DNA from 3 places in the Pseudoalteromonas undina genome. Region 1 is predicted to be linked to each of the others. Evidence: predicted binding sites of a transcription regulator. Region 1 holds the regulator's gene; each other region holds the start of a gene.

Evidence for each region. The regulator LexA, encoded in region 1, represses DNA repair genes until DNA is damaged. The targets are predictions, from matches to a motif close to TACTGTATNNNNATACAGTA.
Region 2: PUND_RS08205 (SulA-like leucine-rich domain-containing protein) is a predicted target of LexA. The motif match lies at 7,885-7,904, and genes of this name have one in related genera.
Region 3: uvrD (DNA helicase II) is a predicted target of LexA. The motif match lies at 3,479-3,498, and genes of this name have one in related genera.

The regions. Positions count from the first base shown of each region.
Region 1 covers NZ_AHCF03000003.1:2,298,830-2,309,995, reverse strand. The annotation lists gene PUND_RS14320 (PaaI family thioesterase) at 1-434, opposite strand, end outside; gene PUND_RS14315 (M12 family metallo-peptidase) at 585-2,075, opposite strand; gene lexA (transcriptional repressor LexA) at 2,380-2,997, shown strand; gene coxB (cytochrome c oxidase subunit II) at 3,473-4,615, shown strand; gene ctaD (cytochrome c oxidase subunit I) at 4,615-6,207, shown strand; gene PUND_RS14295 (cytochrome c oxidase assembly protein) at 6,207-6,737, shown strand; gene PUND_RS14290 (cytochrome c oxidase subunit 3) at 6,773-7,648, shown strand; gene PUND_RS18455 (DUF2909 domain-containing protein) at 7,548-7,859, opposite strand; gene PUND_RS14280 (SURF1 family protein) at 7,872-8,612, shown strand; gene PUND_RS14275 (hypothetical protein) at 8,602-9,096, shown strand; gene PUND_RS14270 (COX15/CtaA family protein) at 9,109-10,098, shown strand; gene cyoE (heme o synthase) at 10,111-11,040, shown strand; gene PUND_RS14260 (SCO family protein) at 11,037-11,166, shown strand, end outside.
Region 2 covers NZ_AHCF03000003.1:964,310-975,475, reverse strand. The annotation lists gene pabB (aminodeoxychorismate synthase component I) at 117-1,475, shown strand; gene PUND_RS08235 (NUDIX hydrolase) at 1,468-2,043, shown strand; gene PUND_RS08230 (L-serine ammonia-lyase) at 2,145-3,521, shown strand; gene cysB (HTH-type transcriptional regulator CysB) at 3,590-4,567, opposite strand; gene PUND_RS08220 (hypothetical protein) at 4,865-5,620, shown strand; gene PUND_RS08215 (NCS2 family permease) at 5,733-7,025, opposite strand; gene PUND_RS08210 (tetratricopeptide repeat protein) at 7,144-7,605, shown strand; gene PUND_RS08205 (SulA-like leucine-rich domain-containing protein) at 7,930-8,364, shown strand; gene PUND_RS08200 (YchJ family protein) at 8,404-8,880, shown strand; gene PUND_RS08195 (DUF6172 family protein) at 8,948-9,250, opposite strand; gene PUND_RS08190 (VC2046/SO_2500 family protein) at 9,442-9,969, opposite strand; tRNA gene PUND_RS08185 (tRNA-Tyr) at 10,082-10,166, shown strand; tRNA gene PUND_RS08180 (tRNA-Tyr) at 10,216-10,300, shown strand; gene PUND_RS08175 (M48 family metallopeptidase) at 10,332-11,024, opposite strand.
Region 3 covers NZ_AHCF03000002.1:3,046-14,211, forward strand. The annotation lists gene PUND_RS00625 (GNAT family N-acetyltransferase) at 1-1,271, opposite strand, end outside; gene uvrD (DNA helicase II) at 1,249-3,414, opposite strand; gene PUND_RS00635 (hypothetical protein) at 3,729-3,953, shown strand; gene PUND_RS00640 (YacL family protein) at 4,068-4,436, shown strand; gene PUND_RS00645 (dUTP diphosphatase) at 4,489-5,112, shown strand; gene yrfG (GMP/IMP nucleotidase) at 5,113-5,760, opposite strand; gene nudE (ADP compounds hydrolase NudE) at 6,025-6,597, shown strand; gene cysQ (3'(2'),5'-bisphosphate nucleotidase CysQ) at 6,590-7,387, shown strand; tRNA gene PUND_RS00665 (tRNA-Met) at 7,528-7,604, shown strand; tRNA gene PUND_RS00670 (tRNA-Met) at 7,684-7,760, shown strand; tRNA gene PUND_RS00675 (tRNA-Met) at 7,828-7,904, shown strand; gene PUND_RS00680 (trimeric intracellular cation channel family protein) at 8,519-9,133, shown strand; gene PUND_RS00685 (YifB family Mg chelatase-like AAA ATPase) at 9,434-10,945, shown strand; gene PUND_RS00690 (response regulator transcription factor) at 10,950-11,166, opposite strand, start outside.

The sequences.
Region 1 (11,166 bases):
CGTTCGACTACGGCTGCGGTCATTCTTGATACGCAGCAAAGCTCATTGCGACTATTGGTTATTTTAATGTCCCAAACTGAGCTGCGTTTACCAATATGATAAGCCCTTGCGGTAGCCGTTAATGTGCCGTTGCGTGACGCTTTTAAGTGGCTTGCGCTGATCTCTTGCCCAACACAATAAAATCGACTGAAATCAACTACAAAGTTAGCGGCATAACTTGCTACGGTTTCAGCAAGGACCACATTGGCACCACCATGCACTATACCCATAGGGTTATGATGCTCTGGAATTGCCGGCATAGTGGCGACTAAGTAGTCATCTCCAATTTCACTGATTTCAATTCCCATGGTCTTCATGAGCGTGCCTTGGCCAGTGATCCCTTGATCTAATTGCTTACAAAACTCTAATGTAATTGGTTGGTGCCAAATGCTCATACTCGCTCCTAAAAGAATGTTTAAAAATATAAAATTGAGCTCATATTAAGGTGAAATTTAAATCTTGTCGTGAGTGATAGCAAATAAAATTTTTTTAGCTTAATTTAAGCAGGTAGCCATACTACGACGCCTGCTTATGTAGCTTGCTTATTATTGGTAACTAGCGACCAGTTCTACATTATTATAAGCATCAAAGCCTTTGAGCATGACAGAGTAATTTCCACTGCGAGTATCACTGCAGCTCTCATTATTGCCATTTCTATATGGGCGACAATCAAAATTATTTGTGGATGCCGTTTCGTTAAATTTTACATATATATCAGCATCACCACTACCACCTGATGTTCTAAAAGTAACTTGTGTTGCTTCACTTGGTACTGCAAATGTAAATAATTTTTCGCTATTCTTTGCGCCATTAACCATAATTGCTTGGTTATTTTGGAGTACATTGTCACCAGGAATTGGGGGGGTTGAAGATCTAAAGTTTGCAATAATAGGGTTAGTTAAGTTTAACACTCTGGCATTGTCATGTTCTGCCGAAGTCCCCATTACATCTCCATTGTATGATTTATTAGGGTTCGACCAGTAATTAATACGTGTACAATTACCTGGACAATTATATGCCATCACTGAACGCCATTGTGATTGAGGCTGTTGGTAACCATGTCCAAATGAATAAGGAGTTGTTGAAGGATCGTTTTCTGGATTATGGCGAGCGCCTTGTAAGTGCCCAATCTCATGACCAAAGGAATAGTAGCCCGTTGCACAATTATAATCGACCATAGCAAAAGCGCTTTGAGCATTAGCGCCAATGGCTTTGGCCTGGCCACAGTAACCATTGACATCATTTACTAATATAACTACATCTGCACCGAATTGATCGCGTAATGTATGTGCTTCATCCATATAACCATCGTTCTTAGCTGCTAAACGATTTAAATCAGTACTTGAGTTTGCAGCTTCAGTATAATTAATTTGGCTCATGTGGGCTATGCTAACAACTGCGTTGACGCCTGAGTTTTGATAACCTTGGTTGGTTTCAACAACCGCAAGATCAATTAAGCTATTTATATCCCCTGATTTTTGAGCTGCTGCTGGGGTATATAAAACTAATAAACTAATATTACTTTGCGTTTCGTTAGCCATTACCGATTGAGTGTTTTGAGCTATTAAAATTTGTTCACTCATAAACTCCAGGTGATTAGACTGTTTATAGTCGGGAGCATGTTCAGCTGGCTGCTTTTGGGGATCTAATTCAATGAAATTATGACCAGAGTGCTTATTTGGTTGTAATTTATATATCTGTTCACCTACTTTTACAGTACCCGAAATGCCTTTTGCAGATTTAATAAGTGTTATTTCGTCATCTTCTAAACTTTTACCAATCCAAATTAAGCTTCCCGTTGCTGACAAACTTGTTGAACTTTTTATAAATTCAATGTCGTTACCTTTAACAGGTAAAAGAAAGGTATTTGTGCTATTTGTGAGCTCAAAAAGAGGCTGGCCAAACTGTAATTGATTACTTGTTTGTGTGGCCACGCTTTGTGACTCATTAATATATTGCACTTCAAAAAGCGGAACTTGAGCTTGTGTATAGCCGCTGAATAGGAGTCCGATAAATAAAGGTGAGTATTTTTTCATTTCATAGTCCTTTTTGGTTTGTTTTGTCCACATAAAGTGTACACGCTAATATTTTTATTTCAATTAATTAACATTGCCACCTATTAAAATTAACTATTGTTGTAAATTTTAAGATACATTTTTTATTTTTACTGTTGATGGGTTGCTTTAATCAGTGCAAAAATAATTTTTAGTAGTTAAGAGCGGGTTATATCCTAATGCGATAAGCTAATTATTATCAGTGGAACTAACTTAATTTATATTTGCGATCTTAAAATAACTGTATATACTCACAGTTAATTGTACTGTATGGAAAACCAGTTGTATGCGACCATTAACGAAACGCCAAGCGCAAATACTCGAACTTATCAAAGTGTTTATTAAAGACACTGGTATGCCTCCTACACGTGCCGAGATTGCACAAACACTGGGTTTTAAAAGTGCAAATGCTGCAGAAGAACATTTAAAAGCACTGGCTAAAAAAGGTGTGATTAAAATGAAGCCGGGCGCGAGTCGGGGTATTCAGCTTGTTGAAGAAGAAGAGCCAGAGCAACTGGGCTTACCTTTAATTGGTCGAGTTGCTGCGGGTGAGCCAATATTGGCGCAACAGCATGTAGAAAGCCACTGTAAAATTGACCCTTTAATGTTTAAACCTGCGGCCGATTTTTTACTGCGTGTTAACGGCATGAGTATGAAAGATATTGGCATTATGGATGGCGACTTACTCGCTGTACATAAAACTCAAGTAGCTGAAAATGGTCAGGTTGTTGTTGCTCGAGTGGATGATGATGTTACGGTTAAACGTCTAGAAAAAGCCGGCAGAAAAGTATTACTGCATGCTGAAAATGACGAGTTTTCAGCTATTGAAGTAGACTTGGAGAATGAATCTTTCAATATTGAAGGTTTAGCGGTGGGTGTTATTCGTAACGCTGATTGGATGTGATATTTAAACATAACTTAGCGCTTAATATTGATTAGGCGCTGTTTTTACATGAATTATTTTTGTACGATATTGCTTGTGAATCGCTTTTTGTTATTTCAAAAAATCACTAAATACTTTATAGATAAACAAATTTATTCTAATTGTTTTAAATCATAAAACTTTATATTTTTTCCGCTGTTATTCAAGCTACCCCTTACCAACTCTGACTCTTAGATTAATTACCTCATTAGTTAATATTTTTTTGCTGCACTTTTTTAAGTAACCCCCTTGTTTATTTTTCATACTCACCTTGCTTATTGTTTATTTTTTAACTAGTTATTAAAGAGCTGGAATAAAAATAACTCACAGCCTTGTCGTTTTGAGCACACACATTTAGTAACTCCAGCACCCTTATAAAAAATAAAAATAACGAATGGGCGTTTAAGCCGTATGCCTCTTCGCTTTGCGTCAGCAATAGCATCAAAGGAGCCGTCACATGGGTAAGCTGAGTTCTTCCTTGTGGCTTATATTGTTAGTTTTTTCGCAAAATGTGCTTGCTAATAGCCAATATAATATGCGTAAAGGCGTAACTGATATAAGTAATAATGTATACCAACTGCACATGACCATATTTTTAATATGTTGTGTGATTGGGGTGATCGTGTTTGCCATTATGTTTTGGGCACTCATCCATCATCGCAAGTCTAAAGGGGCTGTCCCTGCCCAGTTTCATGAAAGTACCAAAGTAGAAATACTCTGGACTGCCATTCCTTTTGTCATCTTAATTGTTATGGCCATTCCTGCGACTAAAACGTTAATTGCCATGGAGGATACCAGCAAAGCTGATATCACCATAAAAATTACTGGATCACAGTGGAAGTGGCATTACGAGTATATGGGGGAGGACGTTGAGTTTTATTCAATGTTAGCGACTCCTCAAAATGAAATAACGAATCTTGCCGATAAAAACCCGAATTATTTACTCGAAGTAGATAAGCCGCTGGTGCTACCGATTAATCAAAAAGTACGTTTTTTAATGACTTCAGATGATGTAATTCACTCATGGTGGGTACCTGATTTTGCAGTTAAAAAAGATGCAAACCCTGGGTTTATTAACGAAACATGGACCAGTATTAATGAAGTAGGTACTTACCGCGGGCAGTGTGCAGAGCTGTGTGGTAAAGATCATGGCTTCATGCCTGTTGTGGTAGAAGCAAAAACAGAAGAAGACTTCAAAACGTGGTTGGCAGAAGCTAAACAAGCTAAACAAAAAGCGGCTGAAGCAGACGCTGCGTTATTAGATCAAGTGGTACCAAAAGAGGAGCTGATGGCTCTTGGTGAGCAAGTTTATATGGCGAGCTGTGCAGCGTGTCATCAACCTACAGGTTTAGGTTTGCCGGGTGTCTTTCCAGCACTTAAAGGCAGCCCAATAGTTATAGGTGATATCAAAGGTCATATCGATATCTTACTTCATGGTAAACCAGGTACAGCGATGCAGTCTTTCGCAAAGCAATTATCTATTAAGCAGATAGCAGCCGTTATTACTTATAAGCGTAACGCATGGGGTAATGACACCGGAGAGGTAATTCAACCAAGCGAAATACAAGCGGCACTGGATGCTGATGGGGAGGCTAAATAATGAGTAGCATTGCAGAACAACCTAATTCCAATGAGGCTCATCATGGCCATCAACCTGCAACAGGCTTTAAGCGCTGGTTATTTACAACCAACCATAAAGATATAGGAAGCTTATATTTAATTTTTTCTCTCACCATGTTTTTGATTGGTGGAGCAATGGCTATGGTTATTCGGGCTGAGTTATTTCAGCCGGGTTTACAATTGGTTGATCCTCACTTTTTTAATCAAATGACCACAGTACACGGTTTAATCATGGTGTTTGGTGCAGTAATGCCTGCATTTACTGGATTGGCAAACTGGATGATTCCGTTAATGATTGGTGCGCCAGATATGGCATTACCGAGAATGAACAACTGGAGCTTCTGGATTTTACCATTTGCGTTTTTGATTTTGTTAGCGTCACTGTTTATGCCTGGTGGCGGTCCTGCATTTGGGTGGACCTTTTACGCTCCGCTTTCCACCACTTATAGTAACGACAACACAGCAATGTTTGTATTTGCGGTACATATAATGGGTATCAGTTCGATTATGGGTGCCATTAATGTGGTGGTCACCATAGTGAATATGCGTGCTCCGGGTATGACATGGATGAAACTGCCGTTATTTGTGTGGACATGGCTGATCACGGCTTTTTTACTTATTGCAGTAATGCCGGTACTTGCTGGTGCAGTTACTATGGTACTCACCGATAAATACTTTGCGACCAGCTTCTTTGACGCCGCTGGTGGTGGCGATCCGGTAATGTTCCAGCATATATTTTGGTTTTTTGGTCATCCTGAAGTTTATATTATGATTTTGCCTGCCTTTGGCATTATCTCTACGATTGTTCCTACTTTTTCACGTAAAAAACTATTTGGTTATGCCTCTATGGTGTACGCCACTTCCTCGATTGCCTTGTTGAGCTTTATTGTGTGGGCGCATCATATGTTTACCACAGGTATGCCCGTGGCGGGTGAGTTGTTTTTTATGTACGCGACTATGTTGATATCGGTACCTACCGGCGTAAAAGTATTTAACTGGGTAGCAACTATGTGGCGTGGCTCTATTAGCTTTGAAGTGCCGATGCTGTTTAGTATCGCATTTATTGTGCTGTTTACTTTAGGTGGCTTTTCGGGATTGATGTTGGCGATCACACCTGCTGATTTTCAATACCACGACACCTACTTTGTAGTTGCACACTTCCATTATGTGCTGGTGACGGGCGCGGTATTTTCTATTATGGCGGGGGCTTATTATTGGTTGCCAAAATGGACCGGAAATATGTTCAATATTACTTTGGCAAAATGGCATTTTTGGTTGTCCTTGGTAAGTGTAAATGTGCTGTTTTTCCCAATGCATTTTGTGGGGTTAGCTGGTATGCCACGTCGAATTCCAGATTATGCACTGCAGTTTGCTGACTTTAACGCCATTATTAGTATAGGTGGGTTTGCCTTTGGTTTATCGCAATTACTGTTCGTTGTTGTTGTGTATAAATGTGCAAAAGGGGGCGATAAAGTGCCTGCAAAAGTTTGGGATGGGGCAGAAGGGCTTGAATGGGAAGTTGATTCACCAGCGCCATATCATACGTTCTCAACGCCGCCGGACATTAAATAATGACTCACTTGCCGTTATTAAAAAAGCTGGTGGTTATTTGCATTGCAATGTTTGCTTTTGCATTTGCCATGGTACCTATATATGACGTGTTTTGCGATATAACCGGGCTTAATGGTAAGCCCTCGCTAGAACAAGCACAGCAAAGTACCTTGGTTACTGAGAATAGAGAAGTTAGCGTTAGTTTTACCACCCATGCCCAAAGTGGTGCGCCTTTTGAGGTTAAATCTAAAGAATACAGTGTAGATGTAAAACCAGGGGCCATGCGTGAGGTTATGTTTAGCGCTAAAAACAACAGTAATGAAGACAAAGTGATGCAAGCGATACCCTCGGTAGCGCCGGGTAAAGCGGCTAAGTATTTACACAAAATAGCGTGTTTTTGCTTTGACCAGCAACCTTTGAAGGCTGGCGAGGAGTTAGAGTTTAAATTACTTTTTTATGTTGATACTGAGTTACCTAGTGATGTGGAGGAGTTAACTCTGTCTTATACCGTATTTGATATTAGCGAGAAGTTAGTAGCCAGTAATAACTAGCTTATAAAACTAGTGAAAAACTAGGAGCAAATGAAATGAATCAAAAATATGAACATTATTACGTACCTGATCAAAGCCCATGGCCAATAGTTGGCGCGGTGGCGCTATTTTTTATTGCGGTAGGGGCAGCCTTAACAGTTATGGATATGGGTAAAGAGGGAGGCAGTGGTGTTTACTTACTGTATGTGGGTATTGCCGTATTGCTTTATATGCTGTTTAGCTGGTTTAAAAATGTGATTGAAGAGTCGCATCAAGGTTTATATTCTGCACAAATGGATCGCTCATTTAGACAAGGTATGAGCTGGTTTATTTTTTCAGAAGTCATGTTTTTTATGGCCTTTTTTGGGGCCCTTTTTTATGCTCGCATGTTTTCTGTGCCTTGGCTTGGAGGCGCCGATAACAACGCCATGACTAACGAAGTGTTATGGCCTACTTTTGAGGCTGTGTGGCCATTGTTAAATACCCCAGGGGGCACCTCTACTCAAGCAATGGGTTGGCAAGGGTTACCACTGATAAATACCCTTATTTTATTGGCTTCGTCGGTAACTCTGCATTTTGCCCATGTAGCGATGGAAAATAACAAACGTACTCCACTTAAGGTGTTTTTAGGCGTAACTATTTTGCTGGGAGTATGCTTTTTAGGGCTCCAAGTAGAAGAATATATTTATGCTTATAATGACCTTAATTTAACCCTTGATGCGGGAATTTACGGTAATACCTTCTTTTTGCTAACCGGTTTTCACGGTATGCATGTCACCTTAGGTACCATTATTTTATTAATCGTTTTCCTACGGATTTTAAAAGGCCACTTTACAAAAAATAAGCACTTCGCGTTTCAAGCTGCGGCGTGGTACTGGCATTTTGTTGATGTTGTTTGGCTATGTTTGTTTGTTTTTGTATATGTACTGTAGTGGGCAAAGGTGATTGATTTGCCGTAATTAAACCGAGCTTTAGTGCGGCAATTACCATCACTAATACCACAACAGAAAATAACACTCGACGCCCTAAAAAGTGAGACATGGGGCGTCCATTGGTTTTTCCCGACACCATAATAAATAAAGCACGAAATAAATTAAACAATATAAATAATAACAGTAGAACAATAATAATTTTAATAATCACTGGATTTACCCTATGCAGTTAGTTGTATTTAACAAACAAAAGCTTAGCTCAATAATCACAGTTTGCCTGGTTGTTATTGTGGTATTAGTTTGTATGCGTTTAGGGTTTTGGCAATTACAGCGCGCAGATCAAAAGCAACAACAGCTTAATGCCATTGAAAATATTCAACAGCAAGGAGTTATGAGCTGGGCACAGTTGCAACAACTGCCAAAAGAGTGGAATAAAACCGGCGTATTAGTTTCGCTGAGTGGTTATTTTGATACCAATAATTATTGGCTGCTCGATAACCAAATTTATAATGGACAGGTTGGATACGACTTACTGACATTATTAAAATTACCTGATGAGTCGCGCTTTTTATTAGTTAATTTAGGTTGGGTAAAAGCTGGCCGATCAAGAGAAATCCTACCAAACGTGACAATACCTAGTGGTAAATTTACGTTAACGGCACAAATTAAAGAAGATAATTTAAGTGGCTTTACCTTAGCTAATAGCAATACTCAGTCAGATTTAGCTAAACGAATTCAAATCATTGATCTGCAATCACTCAGTAGCCAATCCCAGCGAACTTTAGTGGATTTTATGGCCTATCGCCAAGGCGACGAAGATGAGATTGCGGCCCCCCATTATGAAGCTGTTGTGATGAGTCCAGAAAAACATTATGCCTACTCAGTACAGTGGTTTTTAATTGCGATTGCCTGTGTGGTAGTTGCTATTTTTGCAAGCAAGAAGAGGATAGATAATGAAAAATAAACCCCTGTTGCTGTTTGTTGTATGCTGCGCTATCCCTTTAGTGCTGGCTTACAGCGCGTTAAAACTTGATTGGCTACCTACAGCAATTACTAATCATGGTGAGTTTTTAGAACGTGAAATAAAGCTAGACAATTGGCAGCAGCATAATCCAAAACAATGGACCATTGCTTTAAATTATTCAGCACAATGCGAAGAGCCTTGCTCGGAGCAGCTCGCTGCTTTAGATAATTTATATGTTGCCCTTGGCAAAAATCAACACAAAGTAGATATGGCGATAATGGGGAGACCCAAAGCTGCGAAGCCGCATTGGCATATGATTGCTGAACAACAACAATTAAAACCCGCGAGTTTATATTTAATCGACCATATGGGACTGATTGTGCTGGAATATCCATTTAACCCTCAACCACAAGAAAACCGTTTGATACAAAAGGGATTATTAAAAGATCTAAAAAAATTACTTAATTACTCTCGTTCAAGCTAAGTAGAGGCTGCTATGTATAAAAACTATAAAAATTTGGTATTAGCAACGAGTTTATTCGCATTAATTGTGGTAGCTCTAGGCGCATATACGCGGTTAAGTGACGCAGGGCTTGGTTGCCCCGATTGGCCTGGTTGTTATGGCTTTTTAACCGTACCAAAACATGAAGCCGAGATTGCGCATGCGATTCAAAGCTACCCCGATATGATATTTGAAACAGCAAAAGCATGGAAAGAAATGATTCATCGCTATTTTGCCGGCACGCTGGGGGTATTAATTTTAGTGTTGTTTATTTTGGCTTTTGTAAAACGTCAGTATCCGACTACGCCCGTAAAATTACCGATGCTACTGCTTTTGCTTGTTATTTTTCAGGCCGCGCTAGGTATGTGGACGGTTACTATGAACCTGCAGCCGCTTATTGTGATGGGGCATTTACTCGGAGGGTTTAGTATTTTTGCGTTATTAACGTTGTTGTACTTACGGCTGACTAGCCAGCCAATTACGGGGGGGGACGCAGGTGCAAAACCTCACTTTAAACTAAGCTTGGTGGCGCTCACGGTACTTATTTTACAAATCGCCTTAGGTGGCTGGTTAGCGGCTAATTATGCCGCGCCACATTGTAATGGTTTACCGCTATGTAGCTATGCTCAGCCGTTTTCGCTCAGTAGTGTTTTTCAGCTACCGTTAGAGCACAGCAATTATGAGTTTGGCGTGTTGTCACAACAAGCGCGTATGTCTATTCATTTACTGCATCGTATGTGGGCATTGGTCACTTGTATTGTGTTGGCACTCGTTATGTGGCGAATATACAGCCATGCCTATTCACAAAAAATTAAAAGCTGCACAGTGAGTGTATTGGTAGCGTTATTTTGCCAGATAGCGTTGGGGTTAGCTGTAGTATATTTTCACTTTCCGATCAGTGTTGCGCTGGCGCATAACTTAATGGCTGCCATACTGTTATTAACTATGGTTAGGTTATGTTATTACCTAAAAGTCCGTACCTAAAGGGGAATCGTTATGGCACTTACAATTAACAAAAAAGCAATGCAGCCCGTTTATAGCCCATCGTTATTGACTAAAAGTTATCATTTAATCCAAGATTATTTAGCAATCAGTAAATTTAAAGTGGTGGCTATGTTGGTGTTAACGGCATGGGTGGGCTTGGCTCTCGCCCCTGACGTTGGTAGAGGCATTGGGGTTCAGTTCATAAGTTTATTAGGGATTGGTTTACTCTCTGCGGCAGCTGCCGTTATCAATCATGTGGTTGATAGTGAAATTGATAGTAAAATGGCACGTACACGCCACCGCCCAGTCGCCAAAGGGCGCTTAAGTAAATTACACGCATTGAGTTTTGCTGCTGTTATTGGCGTGGCAGGGTTTATTATGTTGATGTTGTGGGCAAATACACTCACTGCCATACTTACATTATTTGCACTTGTTGGTTACGCATTTATTTATACGTCGTTTTTAAAACGCGCCACGCCACAAAATATAGTGATTGGTGGTTTGGCTGGCGCCATGCCACCTTTACTTGGTTGGGTGTCTGAAACCAATCAAATGGCAGCCGCTCCTTGGTTGTTGGTTATGATTATATTCACATGGACTCCTCCGCACTTCTGGGCGTTAGCAATCGCGCGTAAAAGTGATTACGAACGCGCTAAAATCCCTATGTTACCTGTCACCCATGGAATCGACTTTTGTAAAACCTGTGTGCTCGCGTACTCAGTGCTATTAGCCATTGTGTGTGTATTACCCTATTTGATAGGTATGTCGGGACTTATTTATTTAAGTGGGGCCTGTATCCTCAATATACTCTTTATATACAAAGCAATTAACTTAAAATTTGCCGCCAAAGAAGACACCGCAATGGATTTATTTCGTTTTTCGATTGTTCATTTAATGATACTCTTTGTTATCTTATTTATAGATAAATGGCTAGTTATATGAAGCAGTTATGGTGTGGGTTAATTGTTTTTTCGGTGCTTTTTTTATCGGCATGTGATGATAAAAAAAGTTTACAAGATCTTGATGCATTAGTGTACGAAACTGCAAAACCGTTATCCGATTTCGCGC
Region 2 (11,166 bases), 1.3 Mb from region 1:
CCCGTGACGGTGGTTCGAACTGTTTTCAACCACAGCGCTCACTAAACGCTGCCAAAAAAATTTGACTTATGATACCCTCCCAGCCCGTTTCGAGCCAGTTCTTAAAGGGGTAGTAAATGCTAAACAATAAAAAAAATTGTGTTGAATTAGCCATATCACAAAATTGTATAGAGGTATTTTCGCATTTTGCTCATTTACCCTACGCTATTTTGCTAGATTCGGGTGATAGCGATCACATTAACAGTCGTTTTGACATGATTGCGATTGAACCTCAAAGCACCCTGGAAGTTAAAAATAATCAAACTGTTTTTAATAACCAAGCGAGTGCTAAAAGCTGCTTTGAAATAATGAACGATGAATTAGCAAAGCTTGATACAACAAAAGCCGCTAACAATTTACCCTTTAATGGTGGCTGGCTTGGTTATTTTGGTTATGACTTAGGGCGTACCATAGAGCAACTGCCAAGCAGTGCTTTAAACGATATTGATTTACCGCAAATGGCCGTTGGACTTTACCTTGATGCACTCATTTACGATAAACAACTGGATACTTGGTTTTATGTTTCACAGCCCAATGTAAATCGTCTCTCGCTGTATCAGCAATATTTGATGCAACCACCTAAACATGAAAGCTTTTCGCTTACATCACAGTGGCAGTCAAATATGAGTCAGACAAGTTATAGCGAAAAATTTGCCGCCATTGAAGAATACTTAAAAAGTGGTGATTGTTATCAAATTAACCTAGCGCAGCGTTTTAGCGCACATTACCAAGGGTCTCCTTGGGCGGCCTATGTTAAATTAACGCAAGCCAATAAAGCGCCTTTTTCTAGTTTTATAAATCATCCGCAAGGCGCTATTTTATCAATATCACCCGAGCGTTTTATTGCAGTGCACGACAACAAGGTAGAAACAAAACCTATTAAAGGTACGCTACCACGTAAAGCCGATGCTTTAGAAGATGCCAAACAAGCCACATTACTGGCAAACTCCAGTAAAGACCGCGCTGAAAATGTCATGATAGTAGACCTGCTACGAAATGATTTAGGTAAAGTCGCAAAACCGGGCTCTGTTGTTGTACCTTCTTTATTTGCTATTGAAAGCTTTCCGGCAGTACACCATTTGGTAAGTACAGTTACATCCATCCTTGATGAAGGAAAAACAGCAGTCGATCAACTTGAAGCTGCATTCCCTGGAGGGTCTATTACCGGGGCACCAAAAGTGCGCGCAATGGAAATAATAGAAGAGCTGGAGCCACACAGACGCAGTATTTATTGTGGCTCTATTGGCTATATTAGCGCCTGCGGTAATATGGATACCAGTATTACCATTCGAACTTTAGTTACTCATCATCAGCAAATACATTGTTGGGCTGGCGGTGGCATTGTTGCTGATTCAAAAGTCGAATTGGAATATCAAGAAACATACGATAAAGTAAATAAAATACTCCCTATATTAAATGAAGGTCGCTTTGAATAGTGAAACCATTTCGGCTCGTTTTCAATTAAACCGCAGTTTAGCCGTAGATCAGCTCAAAGATAATAAAAAAAAGCGCGCCAGTGCAGTGATGCTACCTTTGATTGATATAGATAACGAAGCACATGTTTTATTGTGTAAGCGGCCAACCTATTTACATCACCACCCTGGGGAGATTTGTTTACCGGGTGGTAAATTTGAAATTAATGATGTTAACCTGCGCACCACGGCACTGCGTGAATTACATGAGGAGCTAAACATTCCCCCGCATAATGTTCAAGTTTTAGGCCAGCTGCCCCAATACTCTACCCTTACTGGATTTACTATACGTCCTTTTGTGGGCTTAATTAAAAAAGAAACGGTATGGGAGAACGATCATAACGAAGTACAAGCCAGCTTTTTACTCTCTATAAAAGCGCTGAACAACGAAGCTAATTGGCAACCAATCCCCTTTGAACGTAATGGAAGAGCCCTAACTTTAAATGGCTTTATCACTCCTCACGGGCTTTTGTGGGGTGCCACAGCCAGCATTATTAAAAACTTTACAAAACAACTCGCCATACCAGTTTAAATCTTTGCTAATAAGGGTTACACACCTGCATTTCCACGTTATTATAGTCGACCGTTCAAAGAACAGCTTAATGCTGAGAAAACTAAGTAGAGACACACATTATGATCAGTGCATTTGACATGTTTAGCATTGGTATTGGCCCTTCATCGTCACATACCGTCGGCCCAATGCGTGCATCACGCTTATTTGTTAATGACCTAGATGAGCAACAACTATTAGCAAATGTAACCGATGTAAAAGTAGAGCTTTACGGCTCACTGGGGCAAACAGGTGTTGGTCATGGTTCGGGAAAAGCAGTGATCCTTGGCCTAGCCGGTTATGATCCTGAAACCATTGATGCCGATTTAGTGGACGATATTTTAGCAAAAATAGAAAATGAGCAGGTTATTTATCTAAACCAAACTCATAAAGCTAAATTCCCTAAACAAGGCGCTATTGTTTTTCATCGCAGAAAAACACTCCCTAAACATTCCAACGCAATGGAAATTATTGCCTATAACAATGACGAAAAAGTATATAGCAAAGTTTACTACTCTATTGGTGGCGGGTTTATTGTTACAGATGAAGAGTTTGAAAAAGAAAAACAAGCGGCCTTAGATATTCGCGAAGAAAACCCTGCCCCGTTCCCGTTTGGAACGGCTAAAGAATTACTCGAAATGTGTAAAGAGTCGGGTTACAGCGTATCAACGTTAATGATGAAAAACGAAAAAACCTTACGCAGTGAAGAAGCCATAAAAGATGAATTATTTAATATTTGGCAAGTAATGAAAGCCTGTATTGAACGTGGTATGCGCACCGAAGGTATTTTACCTGGTGGTTTGAAAGTAAAACGCCGTGCACCAAGCTTATATTTAAAGCTCAATGTAGAAGTGAGTAACGATCCACTTCGTGCTATGGATTGGGTTGATTTATTCGCATTAGCAGTGAATGAAGAAAATGCAGCAGGCGGTCGTGTGGTTACTGCACCAACAAATGGTGCAGCTGGTATCCTACCAGCCGTATTAATGTACTATCATACTTTTATCAAAGAAGTTGATCGCGACATTGCTACTCGGTATTTATTAACCGCGGCCGCTATTGGTATTTTATACAAAAAAAATGCCTCTATCTCAGGTGCTGAAGTGGGTTGCCAAGGTGAAGTTGGTGTTGCCTGTTCAATGGCTGCTGGTGCGCTAACTGAAATTGTTGGTGGTAACGTGGTACACGTAGAAAATGCCGCTGAAATTGGCATGGAACATAACTTAGGATTAACCTGCGATCCAGTGGGCGGCTTAGTGCAGGTACCTTGTATTGAGCGTAATGCAATGGGCGCTATTAAAGCAATTAATGCTTCTCGTCTTGCTATTCGCGGTAGTGGAGAACAAAAAGTATCGCTTGATAAAGTAATTAAAACCATGCTCGATACCGGTAACGATATGAAAACAAAATACAAAGAAACCGCTCGCGGTGGATTAGCTGTTAACATTATCGAGTGCTAATTAGATAGCATAAAAAAAAGCCGCTTAGTTGCAAAACTAAGCGGCTTTTTCATTACTGTTTATGGCGGTTATTTAACTGGCAATTCGATATCAGCAAATAATTTATCAACATCGTCTTGATTACGCAGCAAACTTGCTCGCTCTACTCGCTCTTTGGTTAAATGCGGTGCAAAACGCTCGATAAAGTCATACATGTAGGTACGTAAAAAGCTACCTTTTCTAAAACCAATCTTAGTGGTGCTTGCTTCAAATAAATGGCTAGCATCAATGCACACTAAGTCGTTGTCGTTTACCTGATCAATTGCCATAGATGCAACCACACCGACACCTAATCCCAGGCGCACATACGTTTTAATAACATCGGCATCGGTGGCGGTAAATACAATATGTGGCTCAAGCCCATAGGCGTTAAATGCTTTATCAAGCTCTGAGCGACCAGTAAAACCAAATACATAAGTGATCAAAGGATACTGCGCTATATCTGCCACCGTTAAATTATCGACTTTTTTCGCAAGGGGATGATCTTTAGCAACCACAATACTGCGATTCCAGTGATAACAAGGCAACATAACTAAATCTGAATATAAGTGCAGTGCTTCAGTAGCAATCGCAAAATCTGCATCGCCGCGCGCAGCTGCATCCGATATTTGCTGCGGCGTACCTTGGTGCATATGCAGTGACACTGCTGGGTATTTTTGGGTAAAGCCTTGGATTACGCTTGGTAACGCATAACGTGCTTGGGTGTGCGTAGTCGCAATATTAAGTTTACCTTGATCGGGCAGCGTATGTTCATTAGCAACCGCTTTAATACCCTCAACTTTTGAGAGTATTTCTCGCGATATGTTAATGATTTCTTCGCCAGCACCTGTAACGTGAGTTAAATGTTTACCACTACGGCCAAAAATTTGTACACCTAGTTCATCTTCTAACATACGTACTTGCTTAGAAATACCAGGCTGGGAGGTAAATAAACTCTCAGCGGTAGCTGAAACATTTAATTTATGATTTTGAACTTCTACGATATATCTAAGTTGTTGTAATTTCATGGCTATGTAGTTTCGTTATAATTCACATTGACAGATAAAAGCGCACCCTAATTAATAGGTAACTATATAAAAGGCTGATTAAGGTTACACAATGTAACAATTAATTTATTGAAATTTCAGGTTAACACAATAAATAAAGTTGAGATAGCAATGATTATCAGCAAACAAAACATAACACATTAAGATTTAAACGCTTTATGCATGGTGTTTTTTTTAGTTAATCGGCGCAAAGTTTCCCACCTTTTATATATTTAATGTAAGATTAGATAATAAGGTTAAGAATTTGAGAATTATAACATGATCGTTTCCATTATAATTGTATTAATTGTTGCGCTTATCGTCATTGCACTGTGGGTTAGTGCTGTTCAACAACACAAAGAAAAACAAGAAGCTGAACGACGTAAAGAGCTAACAAAACAAAAAGCTATCATTGAAGAAACTGAAGAGGCGTTAATGAATAGCGCTAATATCCCACTTTCAGAAGCAACTCAGCGAATATTACAACGTCGTATTCATGATGCGCTAAGTAATATGGTGTCTATTTCAAGCGGTGGTAGCGGACTAAAAAACCGCTTAAAAGAAGCAAAAGAGCGACTACAAAATCCGATTCAAGACGGCTCGGATGGTTTTGTTTTACCAGGTAATGACAAGCAACTGATATCACTAATACAGGGTATAAAAAAGCTCCGTACTATTATCCGTTCTGAGCACAACAAAGGGAAAGTTGACAGCCAAGCGTTTATTGCAGAAGACAAACGCCTTGAGAAGCTACAACTAAGAATCAACATTGAAAGCCAGATAAAACGTGGTCTAGCAGCTCAAACAGCCGGTATGGTAGGCTCTGCTAGGCAGTACTTTGAAAAAGCAGCTGCCACACTTAACAGTGTGTCATTTAATGATGATTACATTACTGCAAAACGAGTTGAAGTTGAAGGCTATCTAGAAACAATAAGCACTGAATTAAAGGCATCAAACGCTACATCATTGAAGAAAAAGAACGAACAAGAGCAAGATGATTTAGACGTACTGTTTGCACCGAAAAAGAAATGGTAATCCATTACCTAATAAAAAAGCCCATACAACTGTATGGGCTTTTTTATAACTGAAATTTAGTCACTATATAAATTTACATACCCAAACTAAATCTAGCTATTTAACAAAAGCATTAAGATAAAAATGCAAACTTAATAATAAACAGTGCCGTTAAAATCCAAACACTAATACTTACCTGATCTCTTTTACCACACAGTACTTTAACCGCTGTATAAGAAATAAAACCCAGTGCAATACCGTGTGCAATTGAAAAGGTCAATGGAGTCATTAACAATACAACACTCACTGGAATTGCATCAGTCATATCATCCCAGTTTACAAACTTTAAGTTTTGTAGCATTAGAACGGATACATATAAGATTGCCCCTGCTGTTGCGTATGCTGGTACCATTTGTGCCAAAGGTGCAAAAAACATCATTAATAAAAAGCAGCAACCTACAACTACAGCCGTTAAGCCCGTTCGGCCCCCCACTGATACTCCCGCTACAGATTCTATATAAGAAGTTGTTGTTGAAGTTCCCAGCATTGCACCGGCAATGGTTGCAGTGCTATCAGCGCTTAATGCGCGACCTAAGCGCGGCATATTGCCGTTTTTATCTGCTAGACCCGCTTTTTGAGTAACCGCTACCAACGTGCCTGAGGTATCAAATAAATCAACAAATAGAAACGCAAAAATAACACTCAACATAGACAGTTCAAAAGCAGCACTAAAATCAAGTTGCATAAAAGTCGGCATTATTGAAGGTGGCATTGCAACAACACCATGATATTCAACTAATCCCATCGACACTGCTATCGCGGTAACGAGTAAAATACTAATAAGCACGCCGCTTTTAAAGTCACGATAAAGTAATGCCGCAATAATAAAAAAACTAAAAATAGCTAATAGCGGACCCGGTGACGTTATATCGCCTAGCTGCACAAGTGTTGCTGGGCTTGATACAATAATACCAGCACTTTTCAGCGCAATAAGTGCCAAGAATGCACCAATACCGGTTGCTATTGCTTGTTTGAGCACCAGGGGGATTGCATTAATAATCCACTCTCGCACCTTAAATAAGCTTAATATTAAAAATATACACCCTGACATAAACACCGCGCCCAGCGCTGCTTGCCAGCTATAGCCCATACCTAGCACCACGCCATAGGTAAAAAATGCATTTAATCCCATACCCGGTGCCAATGCCAATGGATAATTGGCCCACAACCCCATAATAAAACACCCTATTGCAGCGGCAATACAGGTTGCAACAAAGGCAGCACCTTGGTCCATGCCTGCTTCTGCAAGCATAGCTGGGTTAACGAATACGATATAAACCATCGTAATAAATGTAGTCATACCGGCAATACATTCACGGCGAACCGAAGAATCATTTGCACGGATTTTGAATAAGGCTTCGAGCATAATAAACTTGTGGTTGTAAAAAGTGGCGAGATTTTAGCATAAAAATAACTTTTTACAGGACATTTTACCTTGCTATATACTAAACTAGCTAAGTGATTAAAATAACAAACGAAGTAGCATGATCAAAACGACACCAAGTGGCCAAGACTTAGAGCAACAATTAGACAACATTCTTTCTTTTGTAACGCAACCAAGCGATGCAAATCCCCCTGCGAGCTCTAAAAACACCGATCAAGACACATTAAATAAAGCTCTTTATTACCTTAAAAATGAACAAGGCGCCTTAGCCGCAAAATGGATGCGTTTAGCAGCAATGGCAGGAAACTATCGTGCACAGTTTTACTTAGGGCTATTTTTCATTAAAGGCCAAGGTGTGCCACAAAGTGTATTTCATGGGGCTGCGTGGCTCAGCTTAGCTAGTAGCCAAGGATATGAGCCAGCAATAGAGGCAATGAGCGATATACGCAAACACATTAGTACCAAACGACTTAAAGACGCCCAGTGTTATGCCGCCAGCTTATATGAACAAATTCATCAGTTACAATTTTCACATTTGATCCCTATAAGTCACGAAAAATAGTTTTACTACCTAGTAACTCATTCTATCTGTAAATTAATTAAGCGTTTTATAAGTTAAATGCAACAACGCTTAATTTTTTAAACTACTGTATACCTCATGCATTTCAAGATTTATTTAGTTATAGATTCAAAAGCTACCGTCAAAAGTATTCATCCCCAAAAATTATAATCTATTGTTATATATGAACTATTTATTTTTAAATAGTTTCATTATCGTGCTCAGCTGAATAACTGTACAAAAAAATAGCAAAAAACACTTGCACCAAACAACTGTATAAACTACTGTATACATGTACTGTATAAAAACCCAGTGAGTGAGACGATTATGTTACAGCCTATTACCGTAAGAACAGTTAAGAGCTACCAACAAGATGACCAATCTGATTGTGTTAACGTTGTACAAATTGAAGATGAGATTTCAGCGACCTTTGAATTATTAAAAGTATTACACCAATACAATAGCTTAAATGCATGGACACTTTTAATTGCGCCAGACCATGTACCTAGTAAAGCGTTACTTGATTCATGTTCAATTGATACCAGTAAATTATTAGTTATACGCCAAAAACATTTAGTTAATATAGAGTATGTTTTAAGTTCTGCACTTCACAATGGAAATTTTGCAGCGGTGATCACCTGGACCGACATAATAAATAATCAGCAACTATCACAGTTATCATTAAACCTGAGCCATACACGCACTAAGCTGTATTGCTTTAGCAAAAAAAGCGCTCAAGCTGAGATTTCACTAACGCAATAAGCTTGGTAAACTAGCGTTTTAATACACAGTACATTTATTATGACCTCTAACGCCCTACTATGTTTTTGTGGCAGTCAGCAACTTTATGCTGATTGCTGTGAACCTTTTCATTTAAAAACCAAACAGCCACAAACACCTGAGCAACTTATGCGTGCTCGCTACAGTGCATATGCGGTTAAAAACGCGGCTTTTGTTCGTGAAAGTTACGCAAAAGAAAAGCAAGCTGAAAACTCACTATCAGAAATTAAGGACTTTGCAACTAGTTGCCGCTTTATAAACTTAACCGTATTAGATTCTGGTTATAATGATGAAACAGGGTTTGTAAAGTTTAAAGCCCATTACTTTTATCAAGACTTGTATTGTGAGCTGGCTGAGCATTCAAAGTTTATTAAAGAAGATGAACAGTGGCGATACCTTGATGGTGAGATCACACCGGTTGCTGATATCAAAGTGAAACGCAATGATACTTGTCCTTGCGGCAGTAATAAAAAGTATAAAAAGTGTCATAGTGTATAAGTAACAACCACAAAAAATGGGCCACTTGGCCCATTTTCAAAAACTACACTAAACGCAACTTAGCGTTTTATTCGTCATCATCTTCATCGAAGTCTTGACGCTGTGCAGGTCTTGCTAAAATCTCTAAGTAGAAAGAGGTTAAACCTTGCTTTTCAATTTCACTGATGTGATTGTTAATTTCAGCAACGTGAACCACTTGGGCCTCTTCAGCCGTGTTACCAAACTTACAATCAAATGCCCAGTAGTCGGCATCAACAGGTAAAGTTTTATTACGTTCTCTTTTCAAATATTTTTTCACTTCATGCTTTGCAGCATCAACCATACGAGGGTATTTGATTTTCTCATGATTCAGCGTGAATGTTTTCTTCATTACGTTCCTAATTACCTTGGTTTAATGATAATGGCATTTAATGTCATACCATTTGCGCCATTATAGCAATTGCATTTAAATTTTGGATGCTTTTTTTATATTAAATCGGTTATTAAAATAAAGCACCTACAAAACCACTAATATAAACACAGTTTATTACAATCTAATGGCGCTTAAAAAACAGCATTTAATTAGGCACTAAACAAATGTAATGGCTGGTGGAGGGCTTCATTTTGTAAATCATCATAAAATGCTGCGGCATCCATTTGCATATTTGAGAGCGGCATATCACTGTTTTTAATTCGCCGACGTACCGCCAGTTCACAATTATCAATCACGTTAAGCGGAATATGATTTTTATCATCTCGAATATTTAACGGTTCAGGCTTTAAGCACTGAGTTAACTTTATATCACTCATCCCTATAGCGCTTCCCATTTTTGCTAAAAGTTCCGTGTTATTTTTGCCAATTAACATATTAAAGGTATCTGGCGCTAATGGCTGCTTTGGGCCCGCACCAAATTGCTTTCGCAAGGTCTCTTCATCAGCTTGGTAACCACTTGCATCACTTTTAGGTAAGTGAAACTCACTAAAATCAAGCGCGTCATGAGAGAGCATTGCTAATAAAAGTGCAAACTCGCCTCGGCGGTTATCGTGCACACTTTCATTAAGCCTCGTTTTTAACTGGCTCTCCGTGATTAACAAATCACCAATCTGCATAGACTTTAGCCTATTTAACTAATTAATAAGTATTTATCGGCTAAATTTGAATTTTCTTTAGCTTTTTTCTTTACTTAAATAAGAAGTTTGCTATTATCTGCCGCGTTGCATTGGAGGGGTTCCCGAGCGGCCAAAGGGATCAGACTGTAAATCTGACGGCTCAGCCTTCGCTGGTTCGAATCCAGCTCCCTCCACCACTTTTCTTAGGCTAAGTTAAGTGGGGCCAAATGCAATAAAAATTAGTGTGGAGGGGTTCCCGAGCGGCCAAAGGGATCAGACTGTAAATCTGACGGCTCAGCCTTCGCTGGTTCGAATCCAGCTCCCTCCACCACTTCTCTTTACTACCTCGTTTTATGTCCTAATTATTCAAAAACCCATTGTAAACTCATGCCATGCTTATTTAACCAAGCACTTGCTTTTTTGTGTTCTGAATAAAATAATCCTACACGATGCCAAAATTGTGCACTGTGATTTAAATACTTTAAATGCGCTAACTCATGCACAATCACGTAGTCAATTATCCATGTAGGTGCGCTTGCCAAGTGCAAGTTGAAGGTCAGTTCACGCCTGCGGTTACAACTGCCCCAGCGACGCTTATACAATTGAATACGAATATTACTCGGTAGCTTTTCACCCATCAGCTGACAATAGTCGTTAACTCGCATTTCAATATAACTTTCTAACTTCTCATGCAAAAACTGCTCTAGCAAACCTTGATACATTTGCGTTCGATGCTTCACACGTGAAGAAATACTCAGTAACAGCGTTTGGCTTTCATTGTGCTGCTGCCATTGAGTGCGTGCTGCATTTTCAAATTGCACATTTACAGCTTCATTAAATAATTTAATGCTATGGGTTTTGAGTGGAAACTGCCTTGTATCGGCTTGAATTTGTTGCTTATGTAACTGAGCATCAATCCAGCCCTGTTTACTCAACAGCCATTCATTAATTTGTGTTTTCGTTACAAAATGGGGCGCATACACCGTAAGTTCTCGTTGTGCGACTTTAATCGCTACTGTTTTTCTTCGTTTACTTCGCTTTAAAGTGTAATCCAACAATAAATGCTGCCTATTTATAATTAAACACTGGGCTTTATTTTACCTTGTACCATAACGGCTGATCTATAAATAATCCCTACTAAATGCCATTTTAATACCAATGCATGTAGTAATTCTCAATGAATAGTAAGTTTAGAGC
Region 3 (11,166 bases), on a different contig from region 1:
TGTTGACAAACAAATAGGCGTTGCCCAGCGGCATCTAGTAAGTGACGTAAGTCATTCACACTGGTTTGATAATGTGCGAGTGTTAGTAAGCCAACAACTTGATGAAGCAGTGGCTCGTCGTTAGTAAGTTGATTTGCTTGCAGATGCTTAAATTGTAGGGGAGCAGTATTCAAACTAGCGCTGTGATGTTCTGCATCCAAAGCTAAGAGTGTACGAAGGTGCAGCTCTAAAGGATCGTGCTTTGCAAAACGGATTGGCTGCTCAAGACTGATGCTACGCATGTTTTTAAAATGCGTTTTGAGGTAACGAGTAAACTTTAAAATATAACCGCGACCATTACCTTCATAGCCAATCATAGTGCTTGAAAAGACCACGCGAGGATAAAGGTGAAGAATTTTTATGAGAATTGGAACAGGGATTGCTGCTGCTTCATCAATTAATAGCAAATCGCACTGCGGTTGTTCGTTCAGTAGTTGATCAGGCGCCACATAGTGCATGTTTGCAATGTGTTTATCGCCAGCTCGATAATCTATATCAAGCTCACTCGCTAAGTGCTTAAAACTACTGTGCAAAGCACGAAATTGCATAGAGCAAATAAGTATGTTTTTATCGCTGAGTTTACTTGCTGCAATACCTAATGCGGCTGATTTTCCTCTTCCCCGATCTGCATTAATTAATAATGGTCGATTTGCTCGTCCGTTTGCCGTTTTTATTATTAATTCAATACACTGTTGTTGCTCGGTAAAGTCAATTTCACCAGTTGATAGATTCGTATCGGTAATACACTGCCAACCATTTTGCTGGCTAAAATGCAGTAAAGTAGTTTTGCTTAGTAAGTGAGCTAAGCGTTGATTAAAAAAGCTGTAAGGGTGCATTTGCCCAAAAGATTGAAATAAGGGAAGGGCATCATCACACCAGTGTTCAAGTTCTTTAAGTTCGGGTAGCAATATAATTAAAAAACCACCTGCTTGCACAACGCCACTGAGCGCGGCTAGTTTATCTGGCACCAGTCCACTGTAGCCGTCATAAACAGCATGGGCGCACTCTTGCCCTAAAATTTGGTGGGTATGCTCTGGCCAATGTGCATTAATTAAATGAGTGCTTTTAGACAGCACAAAAGAAGGGTGCTGCAAATGAGCAAGCAACTGAGTACATTGCTCATAACACCAATTTTTATCGCCTGTAAGCAGCAGTAACTGGCGATGTTTCGCATACGCAAGTTGTTGCTGTACACGCTCTACAACGTGGTTAAACGGCTTGTAATCTTGCATAAGCTGTTACTAACCACTTACTGCCTAAGTCGTCAAAGTTAACTTGTACGCGAGATTGTGCGCCACTGCCTTCGTAGTTGAGTACGGTGCCAATACCAAACTTTGCATGCAGCACGCGTTGACCTAAGTTAAATCCGCTTTCTTCAAATGCAGCATGGCTAACCGATGCGCTAAAGCGACCGGCTGCAGGCGGGCGAGACACTTGTGTTTTAATACGAATTTCTTCTACGCAGTCTTCGGGTATTTCACGTAAAAAGCGCGATGGGCTGTGATATTTCTCTTGGCCATATAAACGGCGGCTTTCGGCATGGCTTATATACAGCTTATCCATAGCGCGGGTCATACCCACATAACAAAGGCGGCGCTCTTCTTCTAAACGGCCGGTTTCTTCATTACTTTGCTGAGATGGAAACATACCTTCTTCAACACCGACCATAAACACTAAAGGAAACTCCAAACCTTTAGCTGAGTGAAGCGTCATCATTTGTACGGCGTCTTCATGCTCATCGGCTTGGCCTTCGCCAGACTCAAGTGAGGTGTAAGCTAAAAAGCCTTGTAGTGGCGAGCTAAACTCTTCCTCTTCAGGGAGTTCATACTGATCGCAGGCACTAATTAATTCTTCTAAGTTTTCTACTCGAGCGCGGCCTTTTTCGCCTTTTTCAGCCTGATACATAGCCATTAACCCTGAGGTTTGAATCGCGTATTTAGCTTGCTCATGCAGCGTTAAGTCACTAATTTTATCTTCAATATGCTCAATAAGTTCGACAAACTTGGCAACTGCTCCAGATGCTCGACCCGATAAATGCTGTTGTTCTACAATGGCTTTAGCAGCATACCAAAGCGGCAAAGATTCAGCGCGAGCGCAGTCACGTATATGGCTTAATGTTTTGTCGCCAATCCCACGGGCTGGGGTATTAATTACACGCTCAAATGCGGCATCATCTTGGCGGTTACCCACTAAGCGTAAGTATGAGAGGGCATCTTTAATTTCTTGACGTTCGAAGAATCGCATACCACCATAAATTCGGTATTTTAAACCTTCTTGTAGCATCGCTTCTTCAAGTACCCGCGATTGCGCATTACTACGATACAAAATAGCCGCATCCTGTAGCGCATTTCCGGCATTTAGCCAGCTGCGTAATTTGCTACTCACAAAGCGCGCTTCATCTAGCTCGTTAAAGGCGGCATAAATAGAAATTGGTTCGCCGTCGTTACCGTCAGTCCACAAGCTTTTACCCATACGCTCGGAGTTATTTTGTATAAGTGCATTAGACGCTTTAAGAATAGTGGCAGTCGAGCGATAGTTTTGCTCAAGGCGAATCGTCTCTGCATCAAAGTCTGTTAAAAAGCGTTTGATATTTTCAATTTTAGCGCCACGCCAACCGTAAATACTTTGGTCATCATCACCTACAATCATGATGCTACTAGTGTCGCCCGCAAGTAGTTTTAACCATGCATACTGAATAGTATTGGTATCTTGAAACTCGTCTACTAGCATGTGTGCGAAGCGCTGCTGATAATGACGAAGCAGGGTTGGGTTGTTTTTAAGAACCTCATAGCTACGTAGTAATATTTCAGCAAAATCAACGAGGCCTGCTCTATCGCAAGCTTCTTGATAGGCTGCGTAAACGCGCAGCATCATTTGCTCGTTAATATCGTATGCCTGAATATCTTTAGGGCGTAAAGCTTCATCTTTTTTAGCGCTTATGTACCAACCAAACTGTTTGGCTGGCCATTTTTTATCATCAATATTCATCGATTTTAACAAACGCTTGATCATACGAAGCTGATCGTCAGAGTCTAAAATTTGAAAGGCTTCAGGTAAATTTGCTTCACGGTGATGTGCCCGTAAAATTCGGTGCGATAAACCATGGAAAGTACCAATCCACATGCCGCCAACAGGGGCTTTTAGAGTTTCTTCAACCCTTGAGCGCATCTCTTTAGCGGCTTTATTGGTAAAGGTTACCGCAAAAATACTGTAGGCAGAGGCTTGCTCTACTTGCATTAACCAGGCAATACGATGAACCAATACTCGAGTTTTACCTGAACCTGCTCCTGCTAATACCAGCATGTTTTGTAATGGCGCTGCAACGGCATCGCGTTGTTTATCATTTAAGCCATCGAGTAATTCTGAAACGTCCATCGTTACGCCTTTTTAATCAATAATGAGAGCAGTATAACAGGTGTTTTTGTTAGGCTAAATAAAATACTGTTTTTATAAACAGCTATTTATAAAATAGGTATTTAAGTTGTTGAATAGTGAACAGTATAAACTGAGCAAGTAACTAAAATAGCTATTTAAAATTGCTAATTTGACTTATTTTTGGCAAAAAATACTAAAGCGATAAATTCGTAATAATTTAACTGTATGATTTGTAAGCCTTAATAAATTGGCATAAAGTGTGTAGTATAAATAATAAGTACAAATACAAAATTAATTAAACTACAGAGGTTAGTATGTCTCAACAAGGTTCTGGCGGAAATGTAATAGCCGCTCTATGTAATATTTTTTTCCCGGGTTTAGGGCAGTTGGTGCAGGGTCGTATTTTACCGGCGCTGGTGTTTGCCATTTTGGTTTTTGGCGGTTACGCGTTATGGTTCTTAGTTGTTCCTGCTATTGTTGGAGCCGTATTCCATTTATGGGCAATTATTGATGCTGCCCGCTATCGCTCAGGCGGTTAGCTATATTGATGATACTGAAATAGCGCCTTGCGGCGCTATTTTTGTATCTGGCTTGCGTTATTCATAACTGACTAGGTTATAATCTGTTGTAATTAGCAGTACTGGAATAAAGTTATGGAATACCAATTTATTCGCGACCCTATTAGTGGGTTAAGAATTAAAATAAGCAGCGAGCATGCGATTATAGGCCGTTGGTTAAATGAAGAAATAGGCAAAGACAAAGTGGCTATGGTGCTGGCGCTTATTAGCTCGGTGAGTTCAAGCTTTGAACCGTTAACACTTAAAGGCCAAGAAATTGACCTGATCCTTTCTAAAGATGAAGCGTTATTTGAAGCGCATGCGCTGCATCAAGATAACGAAGATATATTAGCCTACCAAGATGACGAATTAATGCTTGAAGAGAATGATTTAAGCAGTGGTTGTGGTTTTGAAGACTTTGTTGACCTGATCAACTCATGGCATGAGTTTTCGGCTGGTCGTTAAGTTATATTATCTGTATTATTACCCTAATTATAAATCCAACAGTGGAACCAATATGTCTGCGAATTTAAACAAGCTAGTTGTTATGCTAGAAATGCAAAATGCCATGAATACTAAAGTACATGAGCAATGGTTTAGCCAAGGCTTCGAATGGTACAGAGCTATTTGGGTTGAATGTGCAGAAATGTTAGACCATTACGGTTGGAAATGGTGGAAAAAACAAACACCAGATACTGAACAGGTGATTTTAGAGCTGGTTGATATTTTTCATTTTGGCTTATCGTTGCGTATTGACGGTGAGACTAGCTACGAGCAAATAGCAACAAAACTACAAGCCGAAATGAGTGCACCACAACAAGGTGATGACTTTAAACAAACGCTTGAATTACTAGCGGCCAGTGCTGTTGCCAATAAAACCTTTGATGCAGCCGCCTTTGCTGGTTGTATGGCGCAAATAGGCATGGATATTGATGATTTATACCGTGGTTATGTAGGTAAAAATACGCTTAACTTTTTCCGCCAAGATCATGGTTACAAAGATGGCAGCTACATTAAAGTATGGCATGGTCAAGAAGATAACGAACACTTAGTAGAAGTAGTTAAAAGCCTTGATACTGAACATGCAGATTTTGCAAAACAGGTATATCAAGGCTTAGTAGCGCGTTACCCAAAAAGCTAATTATATAATAGCGCGGTAGTCGGTTACGCTTAAGTAATCGCTTATATCGTTATGTGGTTGCTGGCTATTAGGGTTAGCAACCGCAAGTAAATGCTCAATGCCGTATTCTCGTGCGGCATGTAATACCGGTAAACTGTCATCTACAAATAAAGTGCGGCGTTTATCAAACCCTAAGTCCTCTTGCACTTTATGCCACAAGCTTTGTTGCTCTTTACTTACTCCATATTCATGAGTCGATACCACCCCGTCTAAATAGTTATCAATAGCGGTATGTTCAAATTTAAGCATTACGCATTCAGGATGGGCATTGGTAAGTAAAATGAGCTCTTTACCTGCTCGTCTAAGTTCAGTTAAAAAATGCGGAACGTCTTCACGAATTTTGATTAAGTGGGCAGACTGGCGCTTTAGTTCGAGAATAGGTAAGTTTAGCTGTGCTTCCCAATAGTCAGAGCAGTACCACTGAATTTTGCCACTCACAGCCTGATAGCGTTTTAAGATATCTGCGCGGGCTTCCTCAAAACTGATATTTTGAGCCAGAGCATGTTGTTGGGGTACAACATTGAGCCAAAAGTCAGTGTCGTAATGTAAATCAAGTAAAGTTCCATCCATGTCGAGTAATACAGTATCGATTTTTGACCAGTTGAGCATGATGTATCCTTGTGAAAACTACTTTTTGAAATGAATAAGTTGCGATGAAGTAGATTAATGAACTTTGTTAATTGAGTTATTAAGGTATAAATCCGACAATATTATATTAAGAGCGTATTCGTGGCCTAAAATAAAGAATTAACCTTAGCTAAACCCGAGAATTATTTGCTCAATTAAATTGCTTTTAATTCAAACTGAAACTCGCATCTTATACTCATTTGGGTATATGATTAGTATAACTGCAATGATAGCAAATTGATGCCCATGACACAGAAAAAGCACCCAACACCACCACAAATTCTCAGTAATAATGTTGTCGCTAAAAGTCGCTTATTTACTGTGGAGTCTTTAGAACTAAAATTTTCAAATGACGAAGAGCGTCAGTATGAACGAATTCGCGGCGGTGGCCGTGGAGCCGTTATGATTGTACCTATGACCACTGAAAATGAGTTATTACTGGTTCGTGAGTATTGTGCAGGCACCAATGACTATCAGTTAGGGTTTCCCAAAGGGCTGATTGACCCAGGTGAAACGCCTGAACAGGCTGCAAACAGAGAGCTCAAAGAAGAAATTGGCTTTGGCGCTGAATACTTTAAACCGCTTAAAACGGTCACTATGGCACCGAGCTATTTTAACGCAACCATGCATATTTTGTTTGCTAAAAATTTATATCCTGAAACCTTATTAGGCGATGAGCCTGAGCCCTTAGTGGTGGTGAAATGGCCACTTTCACAGTGGCAGTCGTTATTAGAACAACCTGACTTTACTGAAGCACGTAGTGTTGCGGCTCTGCTATTATTAGATAAGTATTTAGCCTCAGGAGACATTAATGAATAAACTTCTAGAGCCATGTATTGAGCTTGCGCAAAGTGCAGGGGATGCCATTATGTCTTTGTATAAAAAAGACGATATTGGTCAGCAAGAAAAATCAGATAATACGCCAGTAACAAAAGCAGATTTAGCTGCAAATGATGTGCTCGTGGCGGGTTTAAATGCGCTTGCTCCTGACATTCCAATTATGTCAGAAGAAACCCCCATTCCAGCGTTGCAAGATAGACAACACTGGCAACGTTATTGGTTGCTTGACCCAATGGATGGCACCGGTGAATTTATACTCGAAAGTGGTGACTTTGCCGTTAATATTGCATTGATAGAAAATAATCACCCAGTGTTGGGGGTTATTCATTGGCCAGCAAAGGGCGTGACCTATTATGCAACGGCTAAAAATGGGGCATTTAAGCGTGAAGGTGAGCACGATAAACAAATATTTGTAGCACCGCCCGAGAGTTTAACTTTGGCTGTAAGCCGCCGGCAAAAAATAGAAGCAGTTAGTCAGTATCTAAATGCGCAATTTGCAACGGTGGCTTTAGGTTCGTGTTCACTTAAGGCGTGTATTGTTGCTGAGGGTAAAGCAGATTGTTTTTTAAGAATAGGTCCTACAGGTGAATGGGATACGGGTGCATCGCAGGTTATTGTTGAAGAAGCAGGTGGCTGTATTACCGACGCTGAATTTAATCCTTTAACGTATAACCAAAGAGAAAGTACAGAAAATCCAGATTTTATTGTTATGGGTCATCCCGACTGGGAGTGGCAAAAAATGATAAATCCACATCAGCGATTACTGTAACATCACTGTTTGATGGGTTTTTGTTCACTTAAACGTTTTTAATTAGTAAAACCTTGCATTATAGGTTTATTCCTATATTATAGCGCTCTCTTCGAAACAGGCTTGTGAATAACACAATACTGTTACTAAGAAATTACAGGCGCGGGATGGAGCAGTCTGGTAGCTCGTCGGGCTCATAACCCGAAGGTCGTTGGTTCAAATCCGGCTCCCGCAACCATTTTTATTGAAATTTGGTTTTTGTAAAACTCTAACTTAAGAGCATAAATTAAGTAGTCGATAGACTTTAAATATACAGGCGCGGGATGGAGCAGCCTGGTAGCTCGTCGGGCTCATAACCCGAAGGTCGTCGGTTCAAATCCGGCTCCCGCAACCAATTTTCTTTAGAGGATTGGAAGCCAAGTTGTAATGTAAGCAACTATAAATAAATCTGCAATTTCAGGCGCGGGATGGAGCAGTCTGGTAGCTCGTCGGGCTCATAACCCGAAGGTCGTCGGTTCAAATCCGGCTCCCGCAACCACTGAAATAAACAGTTATAGTAAAGCAACACGCCTAAAGCGTGTTTTTTTATGCCTAAAATTCAGTGAAATGGATAGCTCGTCGGTCTCAGCTCTCCATTAGCCAGCAAAGGTCGTCTATTAAATTCCGGCTCCCGCAACCACTGAAATAAACAGCTATATTAAAGCAACACGCCTAAAGCGTGTTTTTTTATGCCTGAAATTCAGTGAAGTAAATAGCTCGTCGGTCTCAGCTCTTCATTAGCCAGCAAAGGTTGTCGGTTCAAATCCGGCTCCCGCAACCACTGAAATAAATTGTAAGAATGAATCGACACTCTATACGAGTGTTTTTTTATGCCTAAAATTCAGTGAAATGGATAGCTCGTCGGTCTCAGCTCTCCATTAGCCAGCAAAGGTCGTCTATTAAATTCCGGCTCCCGCAACCACTGAAATAAACAGCTATATTAAAGCAACACGCCTAAAGCGTGTTTTTTTATGCCTAAAATTCATATTCCCTCACGCTATTTTTAACACGTATACCTGCTGTTCTTTTCTAATTCTACTTTTTGAAAGTGTTATTGCTGAATATTTAGTATGCTATGCACTAAACTCTTTAAAACTTTTTGTAATCAAAATTATGACTGAACTTTATCACTGGTTTGATTTAATAGGTGTGGCGGTATTTGCTATCTCAGGCACCTTGGTAGCCTATGAAAAGAAAATGGATGGCTTTGGTGTAGTTGTACTTGCAACTGTTACGGCTATTGGCGGCGGTACCGTTCGCGATGTGATACTCGACCAGCCCGTATTTTGGTTACACGACCAAAGCTACTTCTACGCTATTTTGGTGGCGGTTCTGGTTACTACACGACTGATCAATAAGCAAAAATCCATTCCATACTATGTATTGCAAACCGCTGACGCGTTTGGCTTAGCCTTTTTTGCGGTCATGGGAGCGCAAAAAGCGCAATTGGCTGGTATGCCAGATATGACGGTTGTGATTATGGCTGTAATAACCCCCTGTTTTGGTGGGCTTATTCGCGACGTGCTTGCCCGCGATATTCCAATGCTGCTTAAAGGTGAGCTGTATGCTATTACCTGTATTGCTGGTGGCATTGTCTATACATTAAGTATCAACCTATCGTTAACGGTGGAAGTGGCAATGATTCTGAGTATGCTAATGACCTTATTGCTACGCTTTTCGGCGATTAAATGGAAGATTATATTACATGTTTTTAAATATCCTGACTAAACTGGGTTAATACAGCTGTTAACTAGGGCCTGTTGACCTTTGCGGATTAAAGTTTGTTCAAACTAGGGGCGATTTAATCGCGGCGCGAGGTTTGTAACCTAGTGGACTAAGTGAAAACCGAGCAACAAAGAGTAAATCGCCCCTAGGCAGAACCCTTCGGGCAGCGCCTGTTTGGCATTAATGCTGTGTTATCGCCTATTTATGGGGAGTAACCACACGACATAGGCTCTGCCTTGCCTAAATACCAAACAGACTGCTGCAAATTTAACCTTGAAAGGTCAGCAGACCCTAGGATAAGGAATGTCGTTAGCCCGTATATTTTCTCGCGCGCAGGTGGGGATAAACGCCCCCGAGGTGATGGTTGAAGTACATTTAGGGAATGGTTTACCCGCCTTTCATATCGTCGGCTTACCCGAAGCATCGGTTAAAGAGGCCAAGGATAGAGTGCGTAGTGCTCTTGAAAACTCGCAATTTGGATTTCCCGATCAACGTATTACCGTTAATTTAGCGCCTGCCGATCTTCCTAAAGATGGTGGGCGATTTGACCTTGCGATTGCGGTAGGTATTTTGGTCGCATCGGGGCAAATAGTCTGCCCTGATATTCATAAGTATGAATTTTACGGTGAGCTTGCACTTAATGGTGAAATACGTGCTGTAAATGCCATTTTGCCTTCAGTGCTTGGTGCCAAAGAGCAAAATCGTTGCTGTTTTTTGCCTCTTGAAAATGACAGTTTGGCCAGCCTTGTCAGTGGTGTAAAGCGAAAAGCCGTCAGTTCTATACAAGAGGTGTGGGGAGACTTACTCAATCAACAACCTTTACCACTCAATATTGCCTACCCTGATTGCACCCAAGCGCCAGATTTTTTACTCGATTTAAGCGATGTAAAGGGCCAGCCTGGTGCAAAGCGTGTATTAGAAATTGCCGCTGCTGGTGGGCATAACTTATTGTTTTTAGGTCCACCAGGAACCGGAAAATCAATGCTTGCACAACGAATGGCCACCATAATGCCAACCATGTCTGATGATGAAGCCATTGATACTGCTGCTTTATATTCAATTATTGGCCACTCAATTGATTTAACCAATTGGCGTCAGCGACCGTTTCGTAACCCGCACCACACTTGTTCTGCAGTAGCGCTGGTGGGTGGCTCGTCTAACCCTAAACCCGGTGAAATATCGTTAGCGCATAATGGTGTGTTGTTTTTAGATGAGCTCCCTGAATTTGAGCGTAAAGTGCTAGACTCGCTACGCGAGCCAATGGAAACCGGAACAGTGACGATTTCGCGCGCGGCCAGACAAATGGAATTTCCAGCGCAGTTTCAGCTTATTGCAGCACTTAATCCCAGTCCGACAGGGTGTCATCATGATAAACGGGCGACACCCGATCAGGTGATGCGCTATTTATCGCGAGTATCGGGGCCGTTTATTGACAGAATTGATTTGCAAATTGAACTACCAAGGTTGAGCAGCGTGGAGCTACAAGGTACAACTACAGAAGAAACCAGTGCTGAGGTGAGGGCACGAGTAGAAGCAGCTTATGCAGTTCAGCTTAAACGCCAAGGTAAAGTAAATGCGCGGTTAAATAACAAAGAGATGAACTTGCACTGTGAGTTACCACCTGCAGAGCTGCAGTTTTTAGCCAGAGCCAGTGAAAAGCTGGCGCTATCGCCGCGCTCTTATCATAGAGTAATCAAAGTGGCGCGAACTATTAGTGATTTAAAAGGTGCGCCACAAATCAGTTTAAATGAGCTTAAAGAAGCGCTTAATTATCGGGCATTTGAGCGTTTATTATCGCAGTTAACCCAACACTAAGGCTTTAAATTGAAAGCATATAGCCTTTACCGCGAACAGTGACAATACGTTTTTGATCTTTCTCATCGTTCAGCTTTTTACGTAAACGACCCACTAACACGTCTACTGTGCGATCGTTGGGGCTCCAATCGGGCTGGCCAATTTCTTCTGATATTTTTTCACGGGAAGTCGCTTTACCAGCATTACCAATCAAACAAATAAGCACTTTGTGTTCTGCTTCA